Regions from separate parts of the Vibrio sp. 10N.261.46.E11 genome, predicted to be linked through region 2. Evidence: riboswitches for the same ligand, from Rfam matches in the RefSeq annotation. Region 2 holds a riboswitch; each other region holds the start of a gene.
What was found. Region 2 has a riboswitch for thiamine pyrophosphate ahead of thiC (phosphomethylpyrimidine synthase ThiC). Riboswitches for the same ligand answer to the same signal wherever they lie in the genome.
Positions count from the first base shown of each region.

Region 1: it holds a riboswitch for thiamine pyrophosphate, as region 2 does, so the genes downstream of both, thiB (thiamine ABC transporter substrate binding subunit) here and thiC (phosphomethylpyrimidine synthase ThiC) in region 2, are expected to answer to the same signal.
Region 3: it holds a riboswitch for thiamine pyrophosphate, as region 2 does, so the genes downstream of both, thiD (bifunctional hydroxymethylpyrimidine kinase/phosphomethylpyrimidine kinase) here and thiC (phosphomethylpyrimidine synthase ThiC) in region 2, are expected to answer to the same signal.

Region 1 is NZ_JBFRQW010000054.1:49,480-60,190, reverse strand. Features, by position in the region: gene AB4407_RS17355 (translocation/assembly module TamB domain-containing protein) at 1-1,797, shown strand, start outside; gene AB4407_RS17350 (gamma-glutamylcyclotransferase) at 1,844-2,197, shown strand; gene fbp (class 1 fructose-bisphosphatase) at 2,305-3,315, opposite strand; gene mpl (UDP-N-acetylmuramate:L-alanyl-gamma-D-glutamyl-meso-diaminopimelate ligase) at 3,585-4,943, shown strand; gene AB4407_RS17335 (flavin prenyltransferase UbiX) at 4,981-5,604, shown strand; TPP riboswitch at 5,648-5,767, shown strand; gene thiB (thiamine ABC transporter substrate binding subunit) at 5,821-6,813, shown strand; gene thiP (thiamine/thiamine pyrophosphate ABC transporter permease ThiP) at 6,896-8,515, shown strand; gene thiQ (thiamine ABC transporter ATP-binding protein) at 8,509-9,213, shown strand; gene yjgA (ribosome biogenesis factor YjgA) at 9,357-9,881, opposite strand; gene pmbA (metalloprotease PmbA) at 10,000-10,711, shown strand, end outside.
Region 2 is NZ_JBFRQW010000085.1:16,459-27,169, reverse strand. Features, by position in the region: gene AB4407_RS20515 (multicopper oxidase family protein) at 11-1,393, shown strand; gene crcB (fluoride efflux transporter CrcB) at 1,494-1,877, shown strand; TPP riboswitch at 1,940-2,038, shown strand; gene thiC (phosphomethylpyrimidine synthase ThiC) at 2,168-4,117, shown strand; gene AB4407_RS20500 (thiamine phosphate synthase) at 4,117-5,409, shown strand; gene AB4407_RS20495 (ThiF family adenylyltransferase) at 5,399-6,181, shown strand; gene thiS (sulfur carrier protein ThiS) at 6,178-6,387, shown strand; gene AB4407_RS20485 (thiazole synthase) at 6,390-7,154, shown strand; gene thiH (2-iminoacetate synthase ThiH) at 7,162-8,289, shown strand; gene AB4407_RS20475 (aminopeptidase P family protein) at 8,437-10,227, opposite strand; gene AB4407_RS20470 (LysR family transcriptional regulator) at 10,350-10,711, opposite strand, start outside.
Region 3 is NZ_JBFRQW010000032.1:3,346-14,056, forward strand. Features, by position in the region: gene AB4407_RS10610 (DUF4382 domain-containing protein) at 280-1,308, shown strand; TPP riboswitch at 1,498-1,609, shown strand; gene thiD (bifunctional hydroxymethylpyrimidine kinase/phosphomethylpyrimidine kinase) at 1,706-2,614, shown strand; gene AB4407_RS10620 (ABC transporter ATP-binding protein) at 2,604-3,362, shown strand; gene AB4407_RS10625 (ABC transporter permease) at 3,460-4,200, shown strand; gene AB4407_RS10630 (ABC transporter substrate-binding protein) at 4,321-5,277, shown strand; gene tenA (thiaminase II) at 5,286-5,954, shown strand; gene thiM (hydroxyethylthiazole kinase) at 6,026-6,811, shown strand; gene AB4407_RS10645 (methyl-accepting chemotaxis protein) at 6,963-8,906, opposite strand; gene thiE (thiamine phosphate synthase) at 9,168-9,785, shown strand; gene AB4407_RS10655 (hypothetical protein) at 9,888-10,232, opposite strand; gene AB4407_RS10660 (LysR family transcriptional regulator) at 10,615-10,711, opposite strand, start outside.

The DNA of each region.
Region 1 (10,711 bases), on a different contig from region 2:
ATTCAAAAGCCTTCTCTTATTTGGGATGGGTCGTTAGACAGAGTCAAAATCACCACTCAACAGGGGCCTTGGTTATTAGATCAACCTGTCGCTATCAAAGCCGATGTCGAGAAACAGTTAGCCGATGTTCAAGCGCACTGTTGGATACAAGCTAGTTCGAGTGTGTGCTTAGATGAAGACGTTCGTGTTGGAAAGTCGGGTGAGGCCAAACTGGGTATCAACCAATTCGATTTTGAGCAGATCCAAGCTCTCATGCCTAAAGAAACGCAATTACGGGGCTTAGTTAATGCGACGGCTCACGCTAAGTGGTCAGAGCAAGATGAGCCTGAAGTTACGATAAGCGTTGATATGCCGAAAGGACAAGTTGTTCAACAAATTGACGAACCAATCACATTTGGTTGGGAAAGCGTTGCATTGAGTGCACAACTGAAAGATAACAAATTGGATGCCGATTTTAAGCTGGATGTTTCTGATAATGGTGATCTATCTGGCACAGTATCGTTACCAAACATTCTCGCAGAAGACAAAATGGTCGATGCGGTAATTAAGCTGACAACCTTCCATCTGGACTTCTTACAGCCAATCCTCGGCGAATACAGCCTGTTGAAGGCCGATCTTGAGAGTGACCTACAGGTAAAAGGCTCTTTGATGCATCCTCAAGTCTTTGGTCAATTCTCTGTTGATGGTATTCAAGTCAAAGGCGATGTCACGCCAGTCGATATTAAAGATGGTCGCATTGACCTCGATTTTGACGGCTACAGCGCGAAGTTAGATGCCAATGTTGAAACACCTGATGGTCACCTTGATATCAAAGGCTTCGGGGATTGGAAAGATCTTAAAGCATGGCACTCTAATGTCAGAGTGTTTGCTGATGAGTTGATGGTTGATATCCCGCCTATGGTTAAGGTGAAGGTTGTTCCCGACATGACCATTGATGTCACGCCAGAGCTTGCAAAAATTACGGGTGATATTGCATTGCCTTGGGGACGTATTGTTGTCGAAGACTTACCACCGTCAGCGGTCGGCGTCTCTTCTGATCAAGTGATCTTGAATAAAGATCTTGAGCCAGAGAGCGAAGACACGATTCCATTCAATGTGATGACCAATATTAATATCTCCATTGGCGATGACTTTAAACTGTCTGCTTTTGGTCTTGAAGGTGATTTGGTCGGCAAGCTCAACGTGGCTCAAAAAGACCAAGGTCCTTTTATCACAGGTGAGGTAAATATCGTCGATGGTACTTACCAATCCTTTGGGCAAGATCTCTTGATCAAAGAAGGTAAGATTCTAATGAATGGGCCTCCAGATCAGCCATATGTAGCGATCAATGCGATACGTAACCCTGACAATACTCAAGATGATGTGACCGCTGGTATTCGTGTGACAGGCCCGGCGACAGAGCCGACCATCGAAATTTACTCTGATCCTGCGATGCCACAAGCTAATGCGTTATCTTATATTTTACGTGGTCAAGATATTGATGGGGAGTCGAATGGTTCAATGACAACGACCTTAATAGGCTTAAGCTTAGCGAAGAGCGGTAAGGTTGTCGGCGAAATTGGTGAGGCTTTTGGCGTACAGGACTTGCAATTGGATACTGCAGGCTCTGGGGATGATTCCCAGGTTACGGTCAGCGGCTACATTCTCCCTGGTTTACAGGTGAAGTATGGCGTAGGTATCTTTAACTCGTTAGGTGAGTTTACTGTTCGTTATCGATTGATGCAGGATCTCTATGTGGAAGCGGTATCGGGGCTAGACAGTGCTGTGGATCTTCTCTATCAATTTGAATTCGAGTAACAAAGAGTAGTATTGATTAGCGGATGACGAATGCTGAGGAGGGGTTATGCAGCAACTTGTTTTTGTTTATGGAACCTTGAGGCAAGGTCAGTCCAACCACCACTATTTGCAGCAGTGTGAGTGCTTAGGAAGATTTGACACCCCTGAGGAATACGCTCTTTTCGATTTAGGTGCCTATCCAGCGATGATTTCTGGAAAGAAAAATGTCGTTGGCGAGGTCTATATCATTAACGATGAAGTTTTGGCTTCGCTCGATCGGCTAGAAGATGTTCCTGTTGAGTATCGTCGCGAGCAAATAGAGACTATATTTGGATTAGCATGGGTATATTTGTATCAGCTTGATCTAACGGCTAATAAAGAAATACTTTCGGGTGACTGGTGTAAGCGGGACAACCCGTAATAGCTACCTATCCGTAACATCTATGTATTCTGAGTTGTCGAACAAAAAGCCAGCATGTAAATGCTGGCTTTTTTAATGGCGTTAATTTGATAAATTAAGCGAGATGATTAGTCTCGGTTAAGTTCAAGGAACTCTTCTACTTTTTTCACCATGTTCTTAGAACCGACAAAGAAAGGCACACGTTGGTGTAGTTCTGTTGGTTTTATATCCATGATGCGTTGGGCGCCATCGGAGGCAATACCGCCAGCTTGCTCCATGATGAAGGCTATTGGGTTGCATTCGTACAGCAGACGTAGTTTTCCTTGTGGGTGGCTTTGTGTGCTCGGGTACAAGTAGATACCGCCTTTCAGAAGGTTACGGTGGAAATCCGATACTAGAGAGCCGATGTAACGTGATGTGTAAGGACGGTTGTCACTTGGCTCATTTTCTTGGCAGTATTTGATGTACTTTTTAACACCCGTTGGGAAGCGAATGTAGTTGCCTTCGTTGATCGAGTAGATCTTACCTTCGTCTGGAATCATCATGTTTTCATGAGATAGACAGAAGGTGCCCAGAGATGGGTCGTAGGTGAAGCCGTTTACGCCATTACCTGTTGTATAAACAAGCATAGTTGATGAGCCGTAAATTACGTAACCCGCGGCTACTTGCTTGTGTCCTGGCTGTAGGAAGTCTTCTTGTGTTGGTGGGGTACCAACAGGCGAAACTCGACGATAGATAGAGAAGATTGTACCAACAGATACATTGACATCGATGTTTGAAGAACCATCAAGTGGGTCCATCAGAACGACGTATTTTGCGTTTTTGTTGAGCTCTTTATTGAAGGCGACAGCTTCGTCTTCTTCTTCACTTGCAACACCACAAACTTGATCACGAGCTTCTAGAGCCGCTTTAAACTTGTCGTTCGCGTAAAGGTCTAGCTTTTGCTGTTCTTCACCTTGAACGTTGTCTGTACCAACAGCGCCAGTGATGTCCACTAGACCAGCCTTGTTGATCTCACGGTTAACAATTTTTGCAGCAAGTCGAATAGACGACAAAAGGGATGATAGATCACCGCTTGCATGGGGGAAGTCACTCTGTTTCTCAACAATGAACTCACCAAGGGTGCGCATCTCAGACATGTTATTTCCTTAAACTTCTCTCAATATTAGGGGGAATTTGAGCACTATAGGATTCGCCTCTTACTTGGGCTTTATTCACCTAGACGCCTAGTTAAATTCTAAAGGTTAGATCTTTTTAATGGTAATGAACTAAGCGACGCAGATCTCACTTACTATGTCGACTAAATTTGTTTTGCATTGCTACTCGCTTTTAATCTTCATTTAATGATAATGAGTGCAGTAGTTTGATTTAGGCATGGTTCATTTAGCCAAGCGTTTGGAAGCAATTTATGCATATTCATATCTTAGGAATTTGTGGCACCTTCATGGGAGGTGCTGCGGTATTGGCTCGTCAATTAGGTCACAAGGTTACCGGTAGTGACGCGAATGTTTACCCACCAATGAGTACCTTGTTGGAATCTCAAGGGATTGAAATTATTGAAGGGTTCGACCCTAGCCAATTAGAACCAAGACCTAACTTAGTGGTTATTGGTAATGCGATGAGCCGTGGCAACCCGTGTGTTGAGTATGTATTGGATAACAATCTTAGATACACCTCAGGGCCGCAATGGTTGCAAGAGTTCTTGTTGCATGACCGTTGGGTTCTTGCGGTATCGGGAACGCATGGCAAGACAACAACATCGAGCATGCTGGCTTGGATTTTAGAAGACTGTGGCTATGCGCCTGGCTTCTTAGTGGGCGGAGTGTTGGGTAACTTTGGTATCTCTGCTCGCCTTGGTGAAAGCATGTTCTTCGTGGTCGAAGCCGACGAATACGACAGTGCTTTTTTCGACAAACGGTCTAAGTTCGTTCATTACCACCCAAGAACCTTAGTGATGAATAACCTAGAGTTCGATCATGCTGATATCTTCGATGATCTTGAAGCGATTAAGCGTCAGTTCCACCACTTAGTGCGCACTGTGCCAAGCAATGGCCGTATTTTCTCACCGAAGCAAGATACCGCGATCCAAGATGTGTTATCTCGTGGCTGCTGGAGTGAAACTGAGTCGAGTGGTGAGCTCGGGGATTGGGATGCCAAGAAATTAGTTAAAGATGGCTCCAAATTTGAGGTGTACTTCCAAGGTGAATGTGTTGGAATCGTAGACTGGGATTTAGTTGGCGATCATAACGTAAGCAATGCTTTGATGGCGATTGCGGCGGCAAGACATGTTGGTGTGACACCTGATTTAGGGTGCGAATCGCTGGCGACTTTCATTAATACCAAGCGTCGCTTAGAGTTTAAAGGCGAAGTAGCTGGTGTTTCTGTCTATGACGATTTTGCACATCACCCAACGGCGATTGAACTTACGCTGGGCGGCTTACGTAATAAGGTCGACACAAAGAAAATCATTGCCGTTTTAGAGCCTCGTTCTGCCACCATGAAGCGCGGTGTGCACAAAGAAACGCTGGCTGATTCGTTGAAGCAAGCGGATTCTACTTACTTATTCCAACCCGATAACATTGATTGGTCGGTACAAGATGTCGCCGATGCGTGTCACCAACCGGCACATGTGAGTGATGACATGGATGCATTCGTTGCTAAAATTGTCTCTGAGGCACAAGCGGGCGATCAAATCTTGGTAATGAGTAATGGTGGCTTTGGTGGTATTCACCAGAAACTGTTGGATGGATTGGCAATCAAAGGCTAACGCATCCACGACCTTATAATTTGAAGTAATTGAGAACATGACAAAACACGATAAAGCGATAACTCTGGCTTTCACTGGCGCATCCGGTGCGCCTTATGGCCTGCGTTTACTTGAATGCCTTTTGGCCGCCGATTATCAGGTCTACTTGCTAATATCATCGGCAGCGCGAGTGGTGTTGGCGACCGAGCATGAACTTAAGTTACCTGCTGGGCCAGATGCTGCGAAACAAGCTTTGGTTAAGCATTTAGATTGCGACCCAGAAAAGCTGGTGGTGTGTGGCAAAGATGATTGGTTCTCACCGGTTGCCTCTGGTTCAGCAGCACCGAAGCAGATGGTGGTGTGTCCATGCTCTGCGGGAAGCTTGGCATCGATTGCTCATGGCCTATCAGATAACTTGATCGAGCGCGCAGCAGACGTGGTTATGAAAGAGCGAGGACAGTTGTTGTTGGTGGTTCGTGAGACGCCATTTTCTACGTTGCATCTAGAGAATATGCACAAACTCTCGACCATGGGCGTGACGATCATGCCTGCAGCTCCGGGCTTTTATCACCAACCTAAATCGATTGAAGACTTGGTTGATTTTATGGTGGCGCGCATTCTGGACCATCTTGGTATCGAGCAAGGTTTAGTGCCACGTTGGGGGTACGATCAACGTAATTGATCCAAACTTGATGGCTTATTGTTAAAAATCAAATTACAATCCTGAACACTCATCGGGGAGCGAACCATTCAAATAATGAATGCGAGCTGAGATCAAGCACACGCTTGGGACCCGTAAACCTGAACCAGATAATGCTGGCGTAGGAATTGAGTTAGGAATAACCTCTACCGTTCTCCTCCCTCAAACCTGTGCCGCTCAGACCATGGAGAGCGTCCAGTGAAATTAACATTAACAACTCTTGCTGTTACTACAGCCATCTCTTTTTCTGCCTTCGCAGCAGACAACACCTTAACTGTTTACACTTACGACTCTTTTGCTGCGGATTGGGGCCCTCGTCCTGCCGTTGAAAAAGCATTCGAAGAAAAGTGTGGTTGTGATGTGAATTTTGTCGCGTTAGAAGATGGTGTGTCTATTCTAAACCGCTTACGTCTTGAAGGTGGCAACAGCAAAGCTGACATCATTTTAGGCCTAGATAATAATCTCATGGCTGAAGCGAAATCTACGGGCCTATTGGCTGAGCACAGTGTTGATACATCATCTGTGACGCTTCCTAACGGTTGGAACGACAGTACCTTTGTTCCTTATGATTTTGGTTACTTTGCGTTTATCTATAACAAAGAGAAGCTAGCAAATCCGCCAAAGAGCCTGAAAGAACTGGTTGAGCAACGTGACGATCTTAAGGTTATCTATCAAGATCCACGTACATCAACACCAGGCCAAGGCATGATGCTATGGATGAAGTCGGTTTACGGTGATGAAGCAACTGCAGCATGGAAGAAGCTTGCTCAGAAAACGGTGACTGTGACTAAAGGCTGGTCTGAAGCTTACTCTATGTTCCTAGAAGGCGAGTCTGATTTAGTGTTGTCTTACACAACTTCTCCGGCTTATCACATCATTGCAGAAAGTGATTCTAAGTACGCAGCTGCAAGCTTCGAAGAAGGGCATTACACTCAAGTTGAAGTGGCTGCTAAGGTTAAAGGCAGTAGTAACGAAAAGCTTGCTGATGAGTTTATGGCCTTTCTCCTAAGTGATGAGTTCCAATCGGCGATGCCTACAGGTAACTGGATGTACCCAGTAACGGGTGTCGAGCTACCAAAAGGTTTTGAGCAGTTAACTGTACCGCAGAAGGCGCTGAGCTTTAGCTCTGAAGAGATCGCCGAGAAGCGCAAGCCTTGGATTCGTGAATGGCAGAGTGCGCTTACTTTCTAACGTACTTTTAAAAACTAGCTTTCTGTATTTAAAGGTTCATTCGACATCAATTGAGTGAGCCATTTACGGTAAAAATCAATCTATGATAAAGAAAACACCTAAGGTCGGGATCTGGGTTGCGATACTCATTACCGCCTTCGTGGTTTCAGCAGTTGGGGCATTGCTTAGCAATGCCCCTTCTCTTGATATCAGCCAAGTATGGTCCGATCCTTACTATTGGCATGTAACGAAATTCAGCTTTTATCAAGCGACACTCTCAACGGTGCTGAGTGTTGGCTTTGCTATACCCATTGCACACGCTCTGTGTCGCAGACAGTTTTTTGGACGAGCCTTGTTATTAAGGTTGTTTGCGTCGACCTTAGTTCTACCTGTGTTGGTCGGTGTATTTGGCTTGCTAGCGATTTACGGAAACAGTGGCTGGTTAGCTAAATTCTTGGCGAACTTCGACATTGAACTACCATTCTCGATTTATGGGTTGAACGGTATTTTGTTGGCGCACGTTTTCTTCAACCTGCCTTATGCCAGCCGCTTACTTTTGCAAGCGTTAGATACCGTACCTGCTGAGCAGCATAAACTGTGTGCTCATTTGGGCATGAGCCATTGGAATAAATTCAAATGGGTTGAATGGCCTCGTTTAAGACAGCAATTGCCGCATGTGTGTGGTTTGGTCTTCATGCTGTGTTTTACCAGCTTTGCTACCGTGATGGCACTAGGCGGAGGACCTAAATCAACCACTATCGAACTCGCCATTTATCAGGCGATTAAATTCGACTTTGACCTGCAGGCTGGTGCCTTGCTCGCGATATGGCAAATGCTGCTGTGTGGTGTGCTAGCTGTGAGCATTCAACGCCTATCGAAACCTATTTCAGTGACAGCCAGTCAATTGTCGGAAGAGAAATATTTGGTTAAGGACTGCTGGTGGTCAAAAGCTTGGGATAGCTTTTGGATCATCACCGTCTCAATGCTGGTATTGCCGCCATTAGCTATGGTTATCTTTAGTGGTATTAACTCTCAGGCGCTCACTGTACTGAGCAGTGAGCCGTTTTGGGCTGCGTTAATGACCTCGGTTAAAGTCGCGTCATTAGCAAGTGTTATCGCGGTTGGTATTGGTATCGCCATACTGCTGACTAGTCGAGCATGGCGTTTACAGAACAAGAATTTTCGAGCCGATAAAATCGAGTTGATTAGTACTATTATTTTAGTGACTCCGGGGCTAGTGATCAGTACGGGCCTCTTCTTATTACTGCGTTCATTCACCGATGTTTTCAGTTTAGCTTTCTTTATCGTGATTGCAGTAAACAGTTTAATGGCGCTTCCTTACGTAATTAAAACCTTGGCTCAACCTATGCTACATTTGTCTCAGCAGTATCAGTATGTGTGCGCAAGTTTGGGAATGACTGGTTTCACGCGTTTTAGGCTAGTGGAGTGGCGCGCATTGCGTAAACCGATGGCACAAGCCTTCTCGATCAGCTTTATGTTAGCAATGGGTGACTTAAGTGCGATTGCTTTGTTTGGTAGCCAAGATTTTAGAACTCTGCCCTTGTACCTATTCCAATTATTAGGCAGCTATCAAATGGAAGCCGCAGCTGTGGTTTCCGTGAGCTTACTGTTATTGAGTGTTGGCAGCTTTAGCCTGATTGAATTTTTATTTACTCGAAGATCTAAGCTCGATGCTAAAGAATTGAGGAACCGATGTTGTTAGTGATGAAAGATGTGGACTACCACTATCACAGAGAGTTGTTTTGCTTTGATTTTCAAGCTGAGCAGGGCGATATTGTTGCGCTGATGGGGCCAAGTGGCGCAGGTAAATCAACGCTGTTGGCACTGGTTGCTGGGTTTATTGAGCCCACTTCGGGTGAGATCTCTGTAGCGGGACAGTCACTGATTGGCAAAGAAGCACATCAGCGTCCATTAGCGATGTTGTTTCAAGAGCACAACCTGTTTGCCCATCTCACCGTACGTGAAAATATTGGCTTAGGCTTGCATCCAGGGTTAAAGCTTACGGCAACCCAAAAGCACGAAGTCGAACAGGCCGCTGCACAAGTGGGTGTCGCGGAGTATTTGGATCGATTGCCTGAGCACTTATCAGGCGGTCAACGCCAACGTGTCGCGTTAGCTCGATGCTTTGTTCAGCCTCATGATATTTGGCTGCTTGATGAACCTTTCTCTGCGCTTGACCCTTTGCTTCGTGAGGAAATGCTTAACCTTGTTAGGCGATTAGCCGCCGAGCGAAACATTACGGTATTGATGGTTACTCACCACTTAGGTGATGCACGCAGTATCGCAAATAAGTTCGTTTTTGTAGCGCTAGGTAAGGTGTTGGTTGCAGACTCGATAGAGACACTGACGGCTGATCATCCACAGCAAGAGCTAAGCTCGTTTGTTAAAGCGGGTGAATGATAATTTTTTCACTCCTGTGAGTACTTCTTAATATTGAGTACTTATTGATATTGAGAGCTTCTTGATATCGAGTGCGTCAAAAACAAAAAGACCTAGCATGCGCTAGGTCTTTTATTATCTTTCTGATTAAAGGGCGGCGAAGATTAGTCGCCTAGCTTTAGCTCTTTTAAGATTTGGAATATTTCACGAGAAGACTTAGCCGGTTTATTTGCCGCTTTCTCTTTGTTAGCTTGACGAGCGAGCTGACGAAGACGTTGACGGTCAGCTTCCGGGTACATTTCCATAACGTCTGAAATGGCCGCATCGCCTTCTGCAACAACACGATCACGCAGTTGTTCTAGTTTGTGCAGTTCAACTGTTGCTTGAGAGTGTTTGTTGCGAATCTTATCTAAAGCCGCTTGAATTGGCTCTGGATCGACACTGCGCATTACTTTACCAATGTATTGAAGTTGACGGCGCTTCGCTTCATTTTTAAAGCGTTGTGCATCTTTAATCGCTTGTGCCAAATCTTCAGACAGCGGAAATTTGTCTAATACAGAAGGCTTTAGGTCAACAAGCTCTTCTCCCAGCTTTTGCAGGGCGTCCATGTCCGTTTTCATTTCTGTCTTACTTACCCAGATGATTTCTTCTTCTGGTTCCCATGGGGCTTTTTGGTTTTTGCGAGCCATCTTTTCTGCCTATGTCACTATCTCAAACGAATATATTGCCTATTTTAGCAAGAATCTTGGGGAGAAAGCGAAATTCTTGTTATCCTACGTAATATTGACCTAAAAAATTAGAATAGATATGGATGTAAAACAGCAAGTCGCCCAGCAAAGAGTTGAGCTAGAAGCCGCAGTAGCTAAAGCGTTGGATATGGCATCAGTGAGTGCAGACGCCGCTGAGGTTGCTATTACTAAGTCAACGGGTTTAAGTGTTTCAACACGTATGTGTGAAGTGGAAAACGTTGAATTTAATAGTGATGGTGCGCTAGGTATTACTGTTTATCGCGGCCAGAAAAAAGGCAGCGCATCTACATCTGATCTGAGTGAAAAGGCTATTGCTCAAACAGTCGCGGCTGCGCTTGATATCGCTCAGTACACATCTGAAGACCCGTTTGCTGGTCCTGCAGCAAAAGAATACATGGTAAAAGAAATTCCAGACTTGGATCTTTTCCACCCTGATGAACCAAACCCTGACTATGCCGCTGAGATTGCGATTGCTGCTGAGAAGCAAGCGTTAGTTTATAGCGACAAGATCAAACAGAGTGATGGCGCAAGCTACGATAGCCACTATGGCGTTAAGGTTTATGGTAACAGCCATGGTTTACTAGCAAGCTACGCTTCAAGCCGCCATAGCACGAGCTGCTGCGTGATTGGACAAGGCGCTAATGGTGAAATGGAACGTGACTACAGCTACACCGTTGCACGTCACCGTGATGAGCTATGGACGCCTGAGCGCGTAGGTCAGGAAGCTGCAGAAAAGACCATTAGCCGTTTGGATGCGAAAAAGCTACCAA
Region 2 (10,711 bases):
GGCTACAAATATGGATATTTCCCGTCGTAAGTTTATTCAATCATCTCTCGCTATATCTGCACTAACCGTCCTACCAGCTTGCTCAATGAAGCGGTCTGTTGATGAGCAAGGAAAGTTCGTTTATGACTTAACAGCTGAGCCTTCAACAGCTGAGTTGGTGAAGGGATTTAGTACTAATGTTTTAGCCTTTAATGGACAGACTCCAGCGCCGATTATTCGCTGTCGACAAGGCGAAAAGGTAACGATTCGATTTACCAACAAGCTATTAGAACCGACCACAATTCATTGGCATGGCCTGAGAATTCCGATTGAAATGGACGGGGTTCCTTTCTTAAGTCAGTCTCCGATTATGCCCGGTGAAACGTTTGTCTATGAGTTCACGCCACCAGATGCGGGTACATTCTGGTATCACCCACACATGAACAGTGTTAAGCAACTTGGTATGGGCTTGGTCGGGCTTATTATTGTCGAAGAGAGCGAGGCAGTTCAGTTCGATGAAGAGCATGCTCTGATGCTTAAACATTGGCATATCGACAAACAAGGTCAGTGGAAAGACTTGATGATCCCTCGCCTCAGCGCTCGTATGGGCACGCCAGGAGAGTGGAGTAGCGTTAATGGAGTACATGAACCTATCTATCAATTGAAGCAGCATGCAACGACTAGGCTGCGTATCGCTAATGTTGATAACACGATTACCTATCCTATAGCCATTGAGGGGGCTGAAGCATGGGTCATTGCTATTGATGGTAACCCTGTAAAGACACCTTATAAGCTGACTCAACACAAGATTGGCCCAGGTATGCGTGTCGATCTCGGGCTGATTGCTCCCAAGGCGGGGGAGCGAGTGAGTGTCCTTCAAATGAAAGGGCGTTTTCCTTTTTCCTTGTGTGAGTTTGAGGCTGTTGATTCAACGTTAATCGAAGGCCAAACACTTCCTTTATTGCCCCTCAATCCTGTGCCTAACTTAAATCTCGCTAATGCAGAAGAAATCGATTTTGTGTTTGAGTGGGAAGGGGCGGTATCACCGGTATCTAAAGATGGGAAGTCGATGCCTAAGTTTTGGCTTACGAATAAACGTGCGTGGGAGGGAATGAGTAAAGACAGTGTTCCAGACCCGTTGGCGACTTTGGAGTTAGGTAAAACTTATATATTCGACCTCAAGAACGTCACTCAGTACCATCACCCAATTCATATTCATGGTCATACATTCACTGTATTGGAACTTGATGGTAAAAAAATAGAAGAGCCCTTCCATACCGATACTGTGTTACTTGGAAAAAACGGCCGTGCTAAAGCTGCATTTGTTGCAGACAACCCAGGACGTTGGATGTACCACTGTCATGTCATTGAGCACATGAAAACGGGACTAATGGGATATATTGAAGTTAAGTGACACCTGTAACGTTTAATTTTTGCGCATGCATTCTAAGTTTCTACCCTCGCTTTTATCGGCGGTAAAGCTAGAATATAGGGACTGTTATTTGGGAGGATTCATGGGTCAGTTATCTATTTTAGGTTTTATTGCCATTGGTGGCGCATTCGGTGCTTGTTCGCGCTATTTGATTTCAGAGTTATGTGTGGTGATGCTCGGGCGTGGTTTTCCTTATGGTACGCTAACTGTTAACGTGATCGGCTCTTTGATTATGGGCTTGCTCATTGCCGCATTCGAGAATGAGATGATTGCGACGGAGCCATGGAGACAGATCATTGGCCTCGGTTTCCTTGGAGCATTGACAACGTTCTCTACATTTTCGATGGATAACGTGCTTCTTATGCAGCAGGGCGCTTTCTTTAAGATGGGGCTCAATGTGCTGCTCAACGTGGTTCTCAGTATCTCAGCTGCATGGATCGGCTTCCAACTTTTGATAAAGTCTTAAAACTTTCTTACGATTTGTTAACAACTCGGCTTGGTTTATCCAAGCCGTTTTTATATACTCGATCGAACTTGTCGGAGTGCCATATGGCTGAGACCGTTAACTCGGGATCCGTTGAACCTGATCAGGCTAATACCTGCGAAGGGAACAAGAGTAGATATCTAACTAGAATCCTTCTAGAGATCTATCTCCAGATCACAACTGTATTTCTTACCGTGATCCCTCTTGTAGCATCTAATCCGTCAAGCATTTTTATCCCTATAAATAATGGCTAAAAGCCAAGGAAAAATGCTATGTCGAGTCGTAAACAAGCAAGACTGGAAGCGAAGAATTTCATCGATTCTTTATCAGTACAACCTTATCCAAATTCAAAGAAAGCTTACATCCAAGGTTCTCGAGAGGACATTCAAGTCCCAGTTCGAGAAATATCCCTCGCAGATAGCCTTGTTGGTGGTACAAAAAAAGAGCCTGTATTCGAACCTAATGAGCCGATTCATGTCTACGATACCTCGGGTGTTTATACCGATCCTACGCATCAAATAGACCTTTATAGCGGCCTTCCTAAGTTGCGAGAGCAATGGATTGAAGAGCGTGGTGATACGGAATTGCTCGATGATGTAAGCTCTGTTTACACCAAAGAACGTTTAGAAGATGAAACCCTAGACGACCTTCGTTACGGAAACCTGCCTCGAATACGTCGCGCTACTGGCGACCAATGTGTAACTCAACTGCATTATGCTCGTCAGGGAATTATCACTCCTGAGATGGAGTACATTGCGATACGTGAGAACATGGGGCGTCAGAAGTTCGCTGATGAACAGCTTAATCACCAACACCCTGGCCATAGCTTTGGCGCAAACCTGCCAAAAGAAATTACCCCTGAGTTCGTGCGTAAAGAGGTTGCTGAAGGTCGAGCTATTATCCCTTCAAACATCAACCACCCAGAATCAGAACCGATGATTATTGGTCGAAACTTCTTAGTGAAAGTGAACGCCAATATCGGTAACTCTTCAGTAAGCTCTTCAATTGAAGAAGAAGTTGAGAAGTTAGTATGGTCAACCCGCTGGGGCGGCGATACCGTAATGGACCTCTCTACTGGCCGTAATATCCACGAGACTCGCGAATGGATCCTGCGTAACAGCCCAGTGCCAATTGGTACGGTTCCTATGTATCAGGCGCTTGAGAAAGTGAATGGCGTAGCCGAAGACCTTAACTGGGAAGTGATGCGCGATACCTTGATTGAACAAGCAGAGCAGGGCGTTGATTACTTCACTATCCATGCAGGTTTACTGCTTCGTTACGTACCTATGACGGCTAAACGTGTGACTGGTATTGTCTCTCGTGGTGGATCTATTATCGCGAAATGGTGTCTTGCACATCATCAAGAAAGCTTCTTATACACACACTTCCGCGAGATCTGTGAGATCTGTGCGAAGTATGATGTCGCTCTGTCACTGGGTGACGGCCTACGTCCAGGCTCTATTGCAGATGCCAACGATGAGGCTCAATTCTCGGAGTTACGTACTCTAGGTGAGTTAACCAAAGTAGCTTGGGAATACGACGTTCAGGTGATCATTGAAGGCCCTGGACATGTACCTATGCATCTTATCAAAGAGAACATGGACGAGCAGTTGGAGCACTGCCATGAAGCGCCTTTCTATACATTAGGCCCGCTGACTACAGATATCGCACCGGGTTATGACCACATTACCTCTGGAATTGGCGCGGCGATGATTGGTTGGTACGGTTGTGCGATGCTTTGTTATGTAACGCCTAAAGAGCATTTGGGCTTACCCAATAAAGAAGATGTTAAGACTGGCTTGATTACTTACAAGCTTGCTGCACACGCTGCAGACTTGGCAAAAGGGCACCCGGGCGCACAAATCCGAGATAATGCATTATCTAAAGCACGTTTTGAATTCCGTTGGGAAGACCAATTTAATCTAGCTTTAGATCCGGAAACAGCACGTTCTTTCCACGACGAAACCCTGCCACAAGAGTCGGGCAAGGTTGCTCACTTCTGCTCAATGTGTGGACCTAAATTCTGTTCTATGAAGATCTCTCAGGAAGTTCGAGAGTATGCGAAAGATACAGAGCAAGTAGCCGCGGATCAGGCCATCGAGATTAAGATGTTGGATAACCCGTTGGAAGGGATGCGTCAGAAATCACAAGAGTTCCGTGATACCGGCTCTGAACTTTACCACCCTGCAGTAGGTGCAAAAGAAGCTCAATTAGAGGAATAATGACAGTGAAGATACTCATCCCATCTCAAAATATTGAGTTAACGGGAGAGGTGCAGAACTGTCTATTGGTTGCTAAGCGACAAGGTTTAGCAACTGATGCAGTTGAGTTGGGCGTAAGCCCAACTCAATACTTCTTTATCGTTGATGCTCAGCAGGCGTTATCTATTGGCTTCGTTCATGATGTTGATTCATTGGCGGAGTGTAAGTTAGCGGAACTGAATCATGTTGTTGATTACAGTAATTCTGTCGCGCTAACTGACGTTGGTGGTGCTTTTACACAATCTCCAAACACTATCTATATTGGTGTCTCAGATGATTCATCTGTAATGGATATCTGGTCTCACCTAGATGCTAATCGTGTCATTAAGAGTGAAACTACAGCTCATAAAGAATTAGATAGCAGTGTCCACTTTGCTTGGCTACTTACTTTATTGGCGTTGGAATTCCCATTGGAAGACGCGCTGGTTTTAGCTCGCGCTGCATCGAATGTTTCACGTGGAACATGGCCAGCACATTATCAAAGTTTTCCTATCCCTGTCCTTGAAGATGAACGACTGAATATAAGCGTTGGTTGGGCTAACCAAGGGACATCACTTTCTTTCCCAGAGTTGACTAAGAATAGCCTCGGCTTATACCCGGTGGTTGATGATGTCGAGTGGATAGACAGGTTGCTCAAGCTCGGGATTAATACCGTCCAACTGCGTATTAAGAACCCTCAACAAGCCGATTTAGAGCAACAAGTCGCACGATCGATCGAACTTGGTCGAGAACATAACGCTCAGGTTTTTATTAACGATTACTGGCAGCTTGCACTCAAGCATGGTGCTTTTGGTGTGCACCTGGGGCAAGAGGATATTGAAGAATCAAACCTTTCCCAACTGAGCCAAGCGGGTATTAAGATCGGTCTATCGACTCATGGTTATTATGAGTTGCTACGCATCGTCCAGATTAATCCAAGCTACATTGCACTAGGTCATATATTTCCGACCACGACGAAACAGATGCCATCAAAGCCTCAAGGCTTGGTGTGTTTATCTCTGTACCAACAGCTAATTGATACTATCCCATACACAGAAGAACTTACCGGTTATCCGACGGTTGCTATTGGCGGTATTGACCAATCGACAGCTGCGCAGGTTTGGGAGTGTGGTGTATCGAGCTTAGCGGTTGTACGTGCGATTACATTAGCGACAGACCCACAAAAAGTGATCGAATTCTTCGATAAGCTGATGGCTCCTAGGTCTTCAATGACTAGTAAAGAGGTTATGCGGGAGCCTAGCTATGCTGAGTGACTTTGAATTTATTCGTTATCAACGACAAATTGCGTTACCTGAAGTGGGTGAACAAGGGCAACGAAACCTGTTAAACAGCCATGTGTTGGTGGTTGGTTGCGGTGGTTTAGGTAATGCCGCTGCTCTCTATCTCGCGGCTTCTGGAATTGGAAGAATCGTGTTGGTCGATGACGATTGTGTTGATTCATCCAATCTGCAAAGACAGGTAGCGTTCAAGGAAAGCCAATTAGGTTCGCCTAAGGTTGAAGCTTTGAAGCAACAATTGAGTGAACTCAATGGTCGCAGCCAAGTAAGAACTATCAATCAACGAATGAGTGAAAGTCAGCTTGAGCTTGAAGTGATGATAGCTGATTTAGTGTTGGATTGTACTGACAACTTCGAGTCACGCCAGCAGGTTAACCAAGCATGTTTCAGCACGAAGACCCCTTTGATTTCGGGTTCTGCAATCGGCTGGAAAGGCCAGTTTATTGTATTTGATTATCAGAACCAGAAAGGGTGCTACCACTGCCTTTTCCCGTTTGAGCACCATCCACAAACAACGCGTTGTAGTGATAGCGGCATCATTGGTCCAGTGGTCGGCACTATAGGTAACCTCCAAGCTCTTGCTGCTATTCAGCGTATTAGTAGTGGCGAGTTTAAAGTCGCAACACATCAACTAAAGCTGTTCGATGGCCAGACCATGAACTGGCAAAACCTGTTGGTCACGCAAGATAGCGCATGTCCCGTGTGCAGTGCGTCTGTAGTTAAGCATTTAGAAGAAGAAATCCAATGAGCCATATAACCATCTCGATAAACGAGCAACCAGAGCAGGTCGCGCAATCATCGTCTCTCTCAGACATCATCCAAGCACTATCGCTACCTGACTTAGGTTGTGTATTTGCTATTAATAATGCGGTTGTACCGCGCAGCCAATGGCAACAAACCATCGTCAATGAAGGAGATTCCATCTCTCTTTTCCAAGCTATTGCAGGGGGCTAACCATGTTAACCATCGCAGACAAAACGTTTCAATCTCGACTCTTTACTGGAACTGGCAAGTTCGCTAACAAGCATTTGATGGCGAGTGCTATCGAGGCTTCAGGTTCGCAACTGGCCACCATGGCGCTGAAGAGAGTTGATATTCGCTCTGAGCAAGACGATATCCTACAACCGATCATGGATGCTGGCGTGAACTTACTGCCGAATACCTCTGGGGCGAAGAGTGCAAAAGATGCCGTTTTTGCTGCGCATTTGGCTCGTGAAGCGCTAGGCACAAACTGGCTTAAACTGGAAATTCACCCAGATCCAAAGTACTTGATGCCGGACCCAATTGAAACGCTTAAAGCTGCTGAGCAACTGGTCAAAGATGGCTTTGTTGTATTGCCTTATTGCCACGCGGACCCTGTATTGTGCAAGCGCTTAGAAGAAGTAGGCTGCGCAGCTGTGATGCCACTCGGTGCACCTATTGGTTCAAATAAGGGTATCGCTTCGGCGGACTTCTTAGAGATCATTATCGACCAAGCGAATGTCCCTGTGATTGTTGATGCGGGCATTGGTGCGCCATCTCATGCTGCTCGTGCAATGGAAATGGGCGCAGACGCTGTGTTAGTGAATACGGCGATTGCGGCTTCTCAACAGCCCGTTGATATGGCGATTGCCTTTAAGCTGGCAGTTGAAGCAGGTCGAATGGCTTACCTTGCTGGACTTGCAGGAAAAGTATCTCACGCGGTTGCTTCGAGCCCGCTAACTTCATTCCTAGACGAGTAGTATTGTTATGACGTTTGTTGATCGATTTAAACAGCTCAACTGGGATGACATTGGTATGTCTATCTTCAGTAAAACGGCAGCGGATGTTGAACGCGCTCTGAGTAAACCTAAACGCGACTTGGAAGACTTTAAGGCTCTGATTTCTCCGGCGGCAGAACCTTACTTAGAGCAGATGGCACAACAATCGTTGGCACTGACTCGCAAGCGGTTTGGCAATACGATGTCGCTTTATATTCCTTTGTACCTCTCGAATCTATGCGCTAACGCGTGTACGTATTGTGGTTTTTCAATGGAGAACCGTATCAAGCGTCGCACGCTTACTTTGGATGAAATTGATGCCGAAAGTGCGGCCATCAAAAAGATGAAGTTTGATAGCGTGTTGTTGGTGACTGGTGAACATGAAACCAAGGTCGGGATGAATTACTTTCGACAGGTACTGCCGAATATCAAAAAGCAATTCAACTACCTTGCGATGGAAGTGCAGCCACTTGATCAACAAGATTACGCCGAACTTAAAACTCTCGGTTTAGATGCGGTGATGGTTTATCAAGAGACCTATCAACCAAGGACCTACGCTGAGCATCATCTACGTGGCAATAAAATGGATTTTGAATATCGTCTTGAAACCCCTGATCGCTTGGCAAAGGCGGGTATTGATAAGATAGGTATTGGTGCTTTGATCGGTTTGGAAGATTGGCGAACCGACTGCTTCTTTGTTGCTGCTCATTTAGATTACCTAGAGCGTACTTATTGGCAGACACGTTACTCGATTTCATTCCCACGTCTTCGCCCGTGTGAAGGTGGGGAGTCTAGTGGAGGCTTACAGCCTAAGTCGGTCATGAACGATAAACAGCTGGTTCAACTTATTTGTGCGTATCGCTTATTAAACCCTGAGGTTGAATTGTCTCTCTCGACTCGTGAGTCTGCAGCTTTCCGCGACAATGTGTTGCCATTGGGAATCACCAGTATGTCGGCTGCGTCTAAAACCCAGCCTGGTGGTTATGCTTCTGATGAGGAAGAGCTTGAGCAGTTTGAGATCAGTGATGAGAGAAGTGCAGCTGATGTTGAGTCGATGATCCGACAGCGAGGGTTCGACCCGGTGTGGCGTGATTGGCACAGTGCCTATTCTGGTTAATCAATATTTGGTTTATGTTCCACGTGAAACATCTTAATGATACTGGCAAATAAAAACGGCTACCTTTGGGTAGCCGTTTTGCTATTTGCTATTTAACTTATTAACCTAGCAAGCTCGTTTTGGTTTAGCTAACGGCTTAGCGAAGTATTATGCGTGAGATAATGGCGTCGTTGATTGGCGTAGCCATTCCAGCGTATCACCTTCAACTAATGGGCTAACGTCGTTCCATACTTTCTGATGGTAGTCGTTCAGCCACGCTAGTTCAGGTCGTGTTAGCAAATCAACATTGATGTTGCGCTTATCGATAGGGCAACGTGTTAGCGATTCAAACGTCAATACCGAGAAGTCACCTTGCGTTGGAAGTTCAACAACCAGTTCTAGGTTCTCGATACGGATACCAAATTCATCAGCACGGTAGTAACCCGGCTCGTTTGATAACACCATACCTTCAACAAGAGGTACGTCGATTAGCTTCTTAGATATGCTTTGCGGGCCTTCATGAACACTTAGGAAATGACCAACACCGTGACCAGTACCGTGGTCGTAATCGAAACCTTCTGCCCAAAGGTGCTGACGTGCTAGGATATCGAGTTGGAAACCACGAGTGCCTTGTGGGAAACGAGCTCGTGCGATGCCAATATGACCTTTCAGTGCGAGAGTGAACTGCTGAATCATTTCGTCGCTTGGTTGGCCAATCGCGATAGTACGAGTGATGTCGGTTGTACCATCTAAATACTGACCGCCTGAATCGACTAGGTACAAAGTATTCAGTTCTAACTGACCTGGTTCAGGTTGGTTCTCATGGTTGTAGTGACACATAGCTGCGTTGCCGCCTGCTGCAGAAATAGTGTCAAAACTTAGGTCCATCAGCGTTGGGTCTTGCTCGCGGAACGATTGTACCTTGTCAGCCAATACCGCTTCGTTGTGTAGGTTACCTTGCGCGACTTCAGCATCAATCCAAGACAGGAATTTCGCCATCGCAACGCCATCTCGAATGTGACACGCTTTCATGCCCGCAATTTCAGTTGCGTTCTTAGCAGCCTTTGGCATTAAACATGGGTCAGCTGCTTCAATGATATGAGCACCAGCGTTTTGTAGAACCAGTGTGTACCAAGCATTGCTTGTGCCTGAATCAACTGACACATTCTTACCTTCTAAAGAGTGAAGACGTGCTTCAAGTTCGGATGGGTGAGAAACACGAATACCATTACCAACGTGCGCTTCAAAGCCAGCAGGGATACGAGCCGGGTCTAAGAAGAAATCGACACTTTCATCGGCGTGAATGATGGCATTAGACAAGACAACCGGTAGGCGAGATACGTCCAAGCCACGAATGTTAAGCAACCAACAGATTGAGTCTAGCTCGGTAAGGATAGCGGCGTCCGCACCTTTGGCTTCTAGTAAGCCAGCAATCTCAGCGCGTTTGCTCTCGCTTGATTGACCAACGACGTCTGTTGCCATTAGGCGAACATCAGACACAACAGGGTCAGGGCGATCAGACCAAAGCTCATCAATTGGATTAGAAGAGAGTGTCGTTAGCTCAACTTTCTCTGCTAGTTTTGCTTGTGCGCCTTTCAACCAAGCTGCGGTGTGCATGCGTGGGTCGAATGCAACCTTACTGCCTTGTGGCAATGAATTGATGATCCAATCTAAAGCCGGCTCTTCAATAAGGTGGCGATACTCAAATAACTCTGCTGGTACTTGCTTGCGAACCTGAACGGTGTAGCGACCATCAACAAAAATAGCAGCAGTTTCACGAGTGATAACAGCGGCACCTGCAGAGCCAGTGAAACCTGTTAACCAGTGAAGTCGCTCGTTATGAGCTGGAACGTATTCACCTAGATATTCGTCTTCATGTGGAATGATAACGGCATCTAGGTTGTTTGTTTCAAGCCAAGCTCGAACCGCAGCAACGCGTTCAGCAGTGATATTGTGCATCTGTGTTTATCCTTATTGTTAGGGTCCTTGTTAACACTCACAGTCGATATACATGCGAGGGGACTTATTAGGTCAATAAGCTAGCGCTTTTGTTCGTTTGCTGCAAACGCTGTACACCATTTTTATCTAAGGTGCAGAGTTTTTTCTTTGATGATATCTCGTAACCAAGTTAACGCTGGGTCGTTTTCTCTATCACGGTGCCAAAACAGAGTGTATGCCATCGGCGGGAATTCCATTGGTAAAGGCACAACCACTAAGTCGAGTTGTTTGGCGACAAGATAAGTAAAGTGGCTTGGTGCGGTAAACACAAAGTCGGTGTAGGTACACAAGCTTGCTGCACTATTGAAGTCTGGAACAGAAATAGCGATATCTCGCTGATGACCAAGATCAGCCAGTTTGTAGTCGAGCAGCCAGCGGTCGTTACCATCACACCTTACTTGTACATGACGCTGCGCAAGGTAGGTTTCCAGATCCCATTTACCGC
Region 3 (10,711 bases), on a different contig from region 2:
TCTCCGACCCTATGCATACCGACCATTTCAACACAATTGACAGCACCTTTGCCAAATATGCGTTGCTACTGACAATTTGCCTACTAGACTTAATTAACCTATGTGCGACTTGATATGTGCACCTTGATGAACAGTGCTTTTGGATGAGGAACGCCCTGAATCGTAGGGACATAAACATTAAACAATAGCGCTGTTTATTTATGGGTCACAACAAGAAAAAGAATAAGAGGGCACTCAAATAAGCCCTTTATTGAGCAGTGATTTTATAGGAAATGAGTTATGAAATATTTAAAGGAAACGGCTTTAGCGAGCCTTGTGCTGGCAGGGCTTGTTGGTTGTGGCGGAGACTCAGGATCATCAAGCAGTACGACACCCATTACCTTGAGTGTGAGTGATGCGCCCGTCGATGATGTTAAAGATGTGACGGTGACATTCAGCAAGGTGGCTTTACTTCCTCAAGGGGGAGGTTCGCCACTAGTTTATGACGTGTATAAAACGGATGACAATGGTAACTACGTTGACAAAAACGGTGATCCTTTGCCAGACGGTGAAGACCCTATTCCACTCAGTATTAATTTATTGGATTACCAAGGCAGCGAGGCGCTTCCTTTGATTAAAAATGAGGTCATCCCGGTAGGCAGTTATAAGTTGTGTGTGTTTGCTCATGATGGTGACCACCCAACAACACCTTCTTACGTTATAGAAAACGATGATACGAACCGTCAGTTAACGGTGAAAGGTAATGGCGCGTGCCCGCAAGGTGTGGGTAAAGAAGATAACGCTGGTGTGCTGTATTTTAACAACTCATTCAATGTGAACCAACAGAGTAACGATTTTGTTGTTGAGTACGATCTTCGACGCGGATTAAAGAACAGTTCAAGTCTCCCTGATTACACCATTCAAAGGACGTCTGTGAGCCTTATCAATAAGGTTGAGACAGGAAACATTGAAGGTACTGTAGCGACAACAACTTTTGGAGCTTGTAACCCGACAAATGACAATACCTTCGTTCAATCGGTTTATTTGTATGAAGGTGACATCGTTAAAGCTGACATGGCACCAATTGGTGGTACAGCGGAGAAAAAACCGATCACTTCAGCGTCAGTGACATTGAATAAAGCGCAGACCAACTATGAGTTTTCTCTGGGCTTCATTGATCCAGGGACTTACTCTTTAGGCTATACCTGTACCGCACAGCATGACAGTGATGAAGACAATGCTGATCCGGTTGCTGATGGTTTTGATATCTATGCTGTTGAAAATAGTGTTCAGGTATTGATTGGTCAGAACAGCCAAGTATCGTTTTAAATCTTTAACGTGATTAAGCATTCGAATAAATACGGCCTCTTATTTGGAGGCCGTAATGTTTAATGGAGCCAGCAGCCCTACGTTGTTTTTCTGTGTTCAGAGCACAGCCTTCAGTGAATTTCATTGATGAATAATTCTTATAATTGAATAAAATCAGTATCTCAGTTGTGAGAGTGCTGTTACTATCGCTATCAATAGTCGGGGGGCATATACCTTATTTGGTGTTTGCTGAGATCGTTAATCGAGACCCGTTGAACCTGATTCAGTTAATACTGGCGTAGGGAACTATAAGCACTCGATCTACGTCTGCACCCATGAAAGCTTTCATGAGCCTAATGCGACTTCTCCTTCGATCAGTGTTCGTTCTCCTACGTCTTGTAAGATAGTAGGAGCGACAATGACACACAGTTCTATTTCAAAAGATTTAACGCCAAAAGCCTCAACTACAAAATCCTCAACACAGCAGCACTCTGCTGAAGACACGATTCGCACGAATACTCCGATTGTTTTAACCATCGCGGGTTCTGACAGTGGCGGCGGTGCCGGTATCCAAGCTGATATTAAAGCCATGTCTGCTACCGGTAGTTTTGCTTGTTCTGTGATTACCGCGATCACTTCCCAGAACACTCAAGGTGTGTCAGCCATTTTCCCTATTCCACTCGACCATGTCGCTAGCCAATTAGATGCGGTTTTTACTGACCTCAATATCGTGGCAGTAAAAGTCGGCATGTTGGCTGATGCGCAAATCATTAAAGTCGTTGTGGACAAAATTAAGCAATACCAGCCTAAGCACTTAGTGATTGATCCTGTAATGGTTGCAACCAGTGGTGACCTTCTTTTAGAAAACGCTGCCATTACTACGCTAAAGCAAGAGCTGATTCCGTTGGCAGATATCATTACCCCGAACTTGCCAGAAGGCGCAGCACTTACGGGTAAACCGGTACCTGAAAGCGAAGCTGAAATGCAGGGCATGATTGAAGACCTGCGTGCTTTGGGTGCCAAAGCGGTACTCCTAAAAGGCGGCCATTTAGAGAAAGATGAGAACAGTAACGACTTACTGATTCTGCCAACCACGTCTGCTCTGATTAGCGCAAAGCGTTTTCCTACCAAAAACACCCACGGTACGGGTTGTACGCTTTCATCTGCTATTGCTTCTTTCTTAGCTCAGGGCAACACGCTGGCAGAGGCTGTGGACCTAGGCAAACAATACATTTCTCGCGCGATTGCTCATGCTGATGAGTTGCAAATCGGTCAAGGTCATGGCCCTGTAAATCACTTCTTCGCTGGACACGGTAATGTCCGTTAATACCGTTGGTGTTCAGCTCAGCAATGCCTCCTTACGTTATAACGACAGCGAGTACGCGACCTTGTCTGGGTTGTCGCTTAGCTTAAACGCAGGTAAGTGGACAGTATTGCTGGGTCGAAGTGGCTGCGGAAAAACCACGGTATTGCGTTATCTGGCAGGGTTGCTGGACGACAAGGTGGAGTGGCAGGGCACATTGGCAACCTCTGATGAATTGCCTTTAACGGATCGCATCGCTTACATGGCGCAGCAAGATTTGTTATTGCCGTGGCTATCGGTCATCGACAATGTTTGCCTGAGTCATCGTTTTCAAAATCCAGCTTCTGATAAAGCACGGCAAACCAATCAAGCACACGAGTTGTTAGCTGAAGTTGGTTTAGCTGATTATGCGAATGCGATGCCGGATCAGTTGTCTGGAGGCATGCGTCAACGTGTTGCTTTGGCTCGAACCTTAATGCAAGACAAGCCAGTGGTGCTGATGGATGAGCCGTTCTCTGCGCTGGATGCGGTAACAAGACATAAGCTGCAAAGTTTAGCGTGTGAACTGTTAAGAGATAAAACCGTTGTGTTGATTACTCATGATCCACAAGAAGCGGTGCGTTTGGCGGACAACTTGTATGTGTTGCAAGGCACACCTGCGAATGCTCAGTCTTTGTCTGTGCCTAACACGGCGACACCACGAGTGTTAGATGGTGAATGCGCTGAGTTACAACAAGCGATCTTAGATCAGTTGGAGCGTGATTATGAATGATCTAACGCGAAGCGAAGTTACTGATAGCTCCAAGATAGAAAACTCAATGGAGGAAAGTTCAGCTAACACACCAGCTAGCACTATACGTTCTCGTCAGATGAACCCTGTTGCTCGATTAATTATCAGCGGTGCTGTGATTCTCGGTTTATGGCAAATGGTAGTGGTTATCTTCGAAATGCCGAGCTTCATTCTGCCGACTCCCGCCGAAGTCTTCATCAAGCTAATCGAACGCTACGATGTGTTACTTAAGCACACTTGGGTGACTGCGCAAGAGATCTTACTTGGTCTATTGCTCGGCTTGTCCATGGGGCTATTTTTCGCCCTACAGATGTTGATGTTTGAACCGCTGAAACGTTGGTTGTTGCCTATCTTAATCGCTAGCCAAGCGATCCCTGTGTTTGCGATCGCGCCAGTATTGATGCTGTGGCTTGGTTATGGCATCGCTTCGAAAGTGGTGATGGCGGCGATCATTATCTTCTTCCCTGTGACCGCATGTTGTTACGACGGCTTACGCAATACACCAACAGGCTACCTTGATCTTGCTAAGACCATGGGTGCATCTAAATGGCAATTGCTTCGTCATATCCAACTGCCTGCGGCACTGCCAACATTGGCGTCTGGTATTCGTGTGGCGGTGGTGATAGCCCCAATTGGTGCAGTCGTCGGCGAGTGGGTGGGGTCGAGTGAAGGGCTAGGTTACTTAATGCTTCAAGCCAACGCGCGCATGATCATCGATGAGATGTTTGCGGCCTTGTTTATCTTGGCGGTGCTTTCAATCTCGCTCTACTTCATCACGGACAAATTACTTAAAAAAGCTATCCCTTGGGAGAACCAGTGATGGTTCGCTCAATAACTCTTTGTTTAATAAAGCTTCGCTCAAGGCTATTTATCTAAACAACACCTCGTTAAAAATTAGCTCGACACACACAATAAGAATATTCAAAAGGAAAGGTTAACTGTGAAAAATACAAAATTGATAGGTGCAGTGGCACTGCTTGCTTCATTGGTTTCAGGCCATGCATTTGCGGATTCTGAACAAAAGAAACTGACACTGATGTTGGATTGGTTTGTGAACCCGAACCACGGCCCAATTGTGATTGCTCAAGAGCGTGGTTACTTTGCTGAGCAAGGCTTAGACGTTGAAATCCAAGAGCCTGCAGACCCAAGCACACCAGCGAAACTGGTCGCAGCAGGTAAAGTCGATCTAGCCGTAACCTACCAACCAAGCCTAACTATGGATGTAGCAGCTGGCTTGCCTCTCGTTCGTGCATCAACTCTTATCGCAACACCACTGAACACGCTGATGGTTTTAGATAACGGCAAGAACGATTCGCTAGCGGATCTGAAAGGCAAAAAGATCGGTATTGCGATTGCGGGTAACGAAGAAGCGACCATCGGCACTATGCTAGCGCAAGAAAATGTTGCGTTTACAGACGTGCAAACCATCAATGTCGGTTGGGCACTGTCGTCTTCATTGGCATCGGGCAAGGTAGACGCAATCTGGGGTGGCTTACGTAACTTCGAAACTAACCAGTTAGCTCTTGAAGGCTTTAAAGCCAAAGCGTTTTTCCCAGAAGAGCACGGTGTGCCAGCTTACGATGAGCTGATCTTTGTGGCAAACGCAAAGCAGCACGACGATGAAGCGATCAAAGCGTTCAACAAAGCATTGGAACAAGCAACGACTTACATCGTGAACCATCCAAAAGAGTCATGGAGCGAGTTTGTGGCGTATTCACCAGATACGTTGAACAACGAGCTTAACCAACGCGCATGGAATGACACACTAACCCGTTTCGCACTTCGCCCTTCTGCAGTAGATATGAAGCGTTACGACGATTACGCGCAGTTCATGTTCGACAAAGGCATTATCAAATCACTACCAAAAGCCGCTGATTACGTACCGACTTTTGACTAAGGAATCTCATGAAATACCAAGACTTAATCCAAGCCTGTCAGCAAGATTGGCAAGACTACACCGAGCATGATTTTGTTAAAACGCTGGCAAACGGCACACTCGCTCAGCCGTGTTTTCTGCATTACTTGAAGCAAGATTTTCTGTTCTTGAAACAGTATGCCCGTGCTTATGCGTTGGCGATTTACAAAGCGAAAACGCTGGCTGACATGCGCCGTGCACTGCCAAGTGTTCATGCACTGCTAGATTCTGAAATTTCACACCACGTGACTTACTGTGGTGAGTGGGGGTTAACGGAATCTGATTTAGAGAACGAGCCTGAAGATTTCGGCACAGTCGCTTACACGCGCTACGTTCTAGATGCCGGAATGACGGGTGATCTTGTCGATCTGTATGCGGCATTGGCTCCGTGTTCAATTGGTTATGCCGTGATTGGTAAAGCGCTATTAGAAAGCAGCGATACTGTTTTAGAAGGCAACCCATACGCGAGCTGGTTACAGCTTTACGGCGGAGAAGAGTTCCAGTCTGGCGTGGCAACGGGCGCGGAATATTTCAATCAGCTACTGGCTGAAATTGATATTAACAGCGAGCGCGGTCAAAACATCGTTCATATCTTCAAAACCGCAACGCGTATGGAAGTGGCTTTTTGGCAGCAAGGGCTGAACGCTCTTAATGACTAATCACGGCTAAACCTTGTCGCTAGCCAACCTGCAGCGGCTTAAAACGACTTCTAACGAATAAGGACTTACCCATGCTAACTGAACAAATCATCCAATCGTTGCGCGCAGTACGAGAGCAAAAACCATTGGTTGTGAATATCACCAACTACGTCGTGATGAACAATACGGCCAATGCGTTATTGGCGATTGGCGCTTCACCTATCATGGCGCACTCACAACAAGAACTGGCTGAGATGATGTCTTTCTCGGGCGCGCTTGTGATTAACATTGGCACGTTAGACAGTGTTTGGACGCCAAGAATGCGTTTCGCGGTTGAACAAGCGAATGCGAACAACAAAGTGGTGGTTCTTGACCCTGTGGGTTGTGGCGCAAGTACGCTGCGTACCGAGACTTCTCGTGAAATTGCACGTTTAGCGGATAAGTTGATTATTCGTGGTAACGCGTCTGAAATTATCGCACTAGCGGGCGAGCAAGCGCAGAGTAAAGGCGTTGATGCGCTAGATAGCAGTGATGCTGCACTAGGCGCTGCACAGTGCTTAGTGGCTGAATACGGCGCGAATGTGGTGATTTCTGGCGAGACAGATTACGTTGTCACCAAAGACAGTGTTGTGACGTTAAACAACGGTCATCTAATGATGCCGTATGTAACCGGCATGGGGTGCACCTTAACGGCATTGACGGGCGCATTTGCTGCTGTTGGTGAAGAAAGTGGTTTGGCTGCAGCGGCGGTATTGGGCGTGGTTGGTGAGATTGCCGCTGAGAACTCACGCGGCCCAGGTAGCTTGCAAATGAACTTACTTGATGAGCTGTATCAGCTAGATGAAGAGACACTGATTCAACGTTTGAAGATTCAGTAAGCTCAACCTGGTTATAAGCATTTAGTTCACTAAAAAGCCCCCAACACGAATGTGCTGGGGACTTTCTTATTATATAAACCGTGTTCGCTATATTTTCAATAAGCGAGGCTCTAAATAACAGAGACTTTGAATAACAGAGACAGAAAGTTAGCTAGGTTCTAAATCGATTCACTTGGTTTTCTAAGTGATGAGCAACTTCGGTTAAGTCACTTGCTGCACCTGAAATGCTGCTGACCGACTCTTGGTTTCTCTGCGCGATGGTATTAGCACCTTGCGCATTTTCACCCAGTGATTTGGTTAAGCAATCCTGCTCATCGACGGATACTGCGATCTGGCTATTTGCTTGGTTCAGATCTTGAATGTGTTGGTTGATCACATGTAAGTTCTGAGAAGCTTGCTGTGCCTGAGTTGAAGCATCTGAAACCGTGCTGTGGCTCTCTTTGATCGACTCTAACGCATCTTTAGCGCCACGTTGCAGTGAGGTGATGAGTTCGTCAATCTGGCTTGCAGAATCTTGGGTGCGCTTAGCGAGCGTTCTTACTTCATCGGCTACGACAGCAAATCCGCGACCTTGTTCACCTGCGCGCGCTGCTTCAATAGCCGCATTCAATGCCAACAGGTTAGTTTGCTCAGAAACGCCTTTGATTACTTCAAGAATGGCACCAATGTTCATCGACTCTTTGTGTAGGTCAGTCACTTTCTGGCTACTCACCTGCATGCTTTCATCGGCGCTGCCAATTTCATGCAGTGTCTTGTCTACTTCTTTGAGTCCCATCGCCACATTCTCGGTGGCTTGGTTTGCAACTTGAGACGCGTGGTTAGCACTTGCAGCAATTTCTGATGTGCTAGAAGCCAACTGATCGGCGGCTGACGAGATATTGATCATCTCATTGTTTAACTGGGTCGCGTTAGCTGAGCTGGTGTTAGTCACTTGATTAAGCGATTCCGACATCTCACCTATACGCACACTAGAGCGGTTCACTTGGCCAACGATATCGCGCAGAGATTCAATGGTGATCTCCATGTTGGTCAGCAGTTCGCCTATCTCGTTTTTGCTCTCGATGTTCACTTCAACATTTAAGTTGCCTTGAGAAAGCTCGTTTGTGATCTGTTTAACCTGTGCGATGCCTTTGGTAATAGAGCGAGTCACTAACACAGCACTCGTCATGCCAATAACTAACGCAACACCGGTTAGCAAGAAGATGATCTGAATCGAACGTTTTTCACTGGCCTGCAGTACAGGGGTGAGTGCTTGTTTCTGCTGCTCCAGAATACGTTGAGCATCAGCCACAGCGATTGCCAAGCTGTCGCCAATCGAGGCAAGAGTTGCCGTTCTTTGCGTGTTCTCGATCATTTGTTGATGAACTTGCTCAAAGCCTTTTGCATACGCTTCGCGCTGGTTAGAGAAATCTTCAATCAACTCGCTTTGGTAAGGGGATGATTTGAGAGATTCAATGTCGCCTTCGATACCCGGCAACGCGTATTCAAAGATATCTTTACCGGCTTCATAGGTTTTGAGGTCGTTGTTGTTTGAGTAACTCAGCACAGTGATCTTGGCGGCGAGGAAGTTCTCCATCAACATACCCGCGTATAAGCTCGCGTTTGGATCGTTGTTGTTGTAAGACTCATACAACAAGCTCTGAGCAGCTTTTAGTGCGTTGGTTTCTCGTGTGACCATTTCCACGTTAACTAACTGTTCAATGAGCAGTTGGCTCTGTTTCATTGAACCATAAGCCGCATCAAACGCTGCGACGCTGTCTTGCACTAATTGCAGGCTCGACAAGCTGTCTGTATTGGTGGTGGTTTGGATTAAGTTGTTCAGCAGTTCATCAATCGCAAGTTTGCTCGATTGATAATTCGCTTCATATTGATCATCCAATGACTCTAAGTAACGTTCAGAGGCTAAACGCATCTGAAGAAAGTGCACTTGAATGTTGCCTGACAATGTCGCCTTGTGGCTGAGTTCACTGTATTGACTAAAGCCGTTCGACAAGGTTTGAATACCTTTGTAACTCACAAGGCCTGAAATGACGAAAAAGAGCAAGCAGATGGCATAACCCAGCTTGATCTTGAGCGCTATAGAAAGGTGGCGCATAACTATCCCTATATTGACCTGATTCCTTCATAGGGGAGTATTTCATAAAACAGCATTCTGGGCATGCTAAAGCGAATAGTTTGTGTAATAAGTAACGCTTTTGTTAAAAAAATCAGGTTTTCCGATATGCTTTCAACGAGTTGCGTATTTGAATTCCCCCGCCTAACTTAAGGAATTAAGTGCTAACTTCCATGCATAGGATGTGATTTGTCGGTAAAATGGCAGAAAACCAATTCTAAAAATCGACTTCAAAGGTACGCGATGAACCCTTATAAACTTTATCTGGTGACAGACGACCAACAAGATCTAGAAACGCTTAAGTTCGTAGTTGAGCAAGCGGTAGCTGGTGGCGTCACTATGGTTCAAGTAAGAGAAAAGCATGGGGACGTAAGAGCGTTCATTGAGCGTGCAGAAGCCGTTAAATCGATTTTATCTGGAACGGGTGTGCCCTTGATCATTAATGATCGAGTCGATGTGGCATTGGCCGTTGATGCCGATGGTTTGCACTTGGGGCAATCGGATATGCCAGCCGTGTTAGCACGCAAGCTGATTGGCGCGGATAAGATTCTTGGTTTATCGATTGAGACGGAGCAACAGCTACAAGAAGCCGATAGCTTGCCGATTGATTACATTGGCCTTAGTGCGCTGTTTGCGACACCGACCAAGACAAATCTTAAGAAACACTGGGGTTACGAAGGCATTCAAATGGCGTTAGAAACGACCAAGCTTCCAATTGTTGGGATTGGCGGTATTAACGAATCGAACATCCCACAGCTGACTGAAACGGGCATTCATGGATTGGCATTGGTGTCTGCGATATGTCACGCAGAAGATCCGAAACAAGCGACGCAGGATTTGCTGTCCCTAATGGGAGAGTGAAGGGGGGAATAGACTAGAAAACAAATGAGACTCGTCATTTGTTTTCTAGTTAGATCGCATTAAAGCGTTCGATGCAGTAGCCAGTAAAAGGTGTGGTCTAACTTACTGGATACACAGAGCAACGGTGCCGATGATCATAAGAACGATCGCAGCGTACCAGCCGTATTGCGCAGTTTTATCAGCAACGAAAATCCTAATGTAGTTGATCTCTTCGTGCGCCATTGCGATGAAGTCGGTGTAGTTAATCGATAACTCACGGCTAGCGTCTTTCAGGTCTTGCTGAAGCTTGTTGAAAGACTCATCGATGAAGCCTTTTGTTTCCGAAGCAGACGGAGTAGCAGTTAACGCTAGGCTATTCCATACAGCCATACGCGATTCATATTCGCTTTCACTGACACAATTAAGTACGCGTAAATCATACTCTCGTTTGTTACGCTCTTTACCCATTTTCTCAGGGCAAATATTTCTTAAAACGTTCACGACAAATTTTCCAAAAGGTTCATTTAGATATAGAAAAGCACTCAAAGAGCGCTCATAAACTGGGGTGAATTAAATTCAAAAAGTGATCTATTTGAAGCTGTCATCAGTGGCTGCGATGCAAAACACTCATGTGGGAGATTTGAAGTTAGGTCAGTGGTGTTAAAGAGCGATTTGGGTCTGTCTGCATTCGTTTGAAAAGACAAACCCGTTGGGATCGCAGTGTAGTTAGGTCACTTTGGGACATCAACTAGGGTGTTTTGTCCAGACGACAAAGATATTTATCGGTGAAACGTGTAGAAATGCGGTAGTACGGAGAAACGCACTACCGATATTGCAATGTAGTGTTGAGCTAGTTTGCCTGCCATTGATTGTATTGCAGTGAATACCCTTCTAATTTCTCAATCAGACTGGTTAGCACTGGTCCATTAATGTGGCTACGCGACACC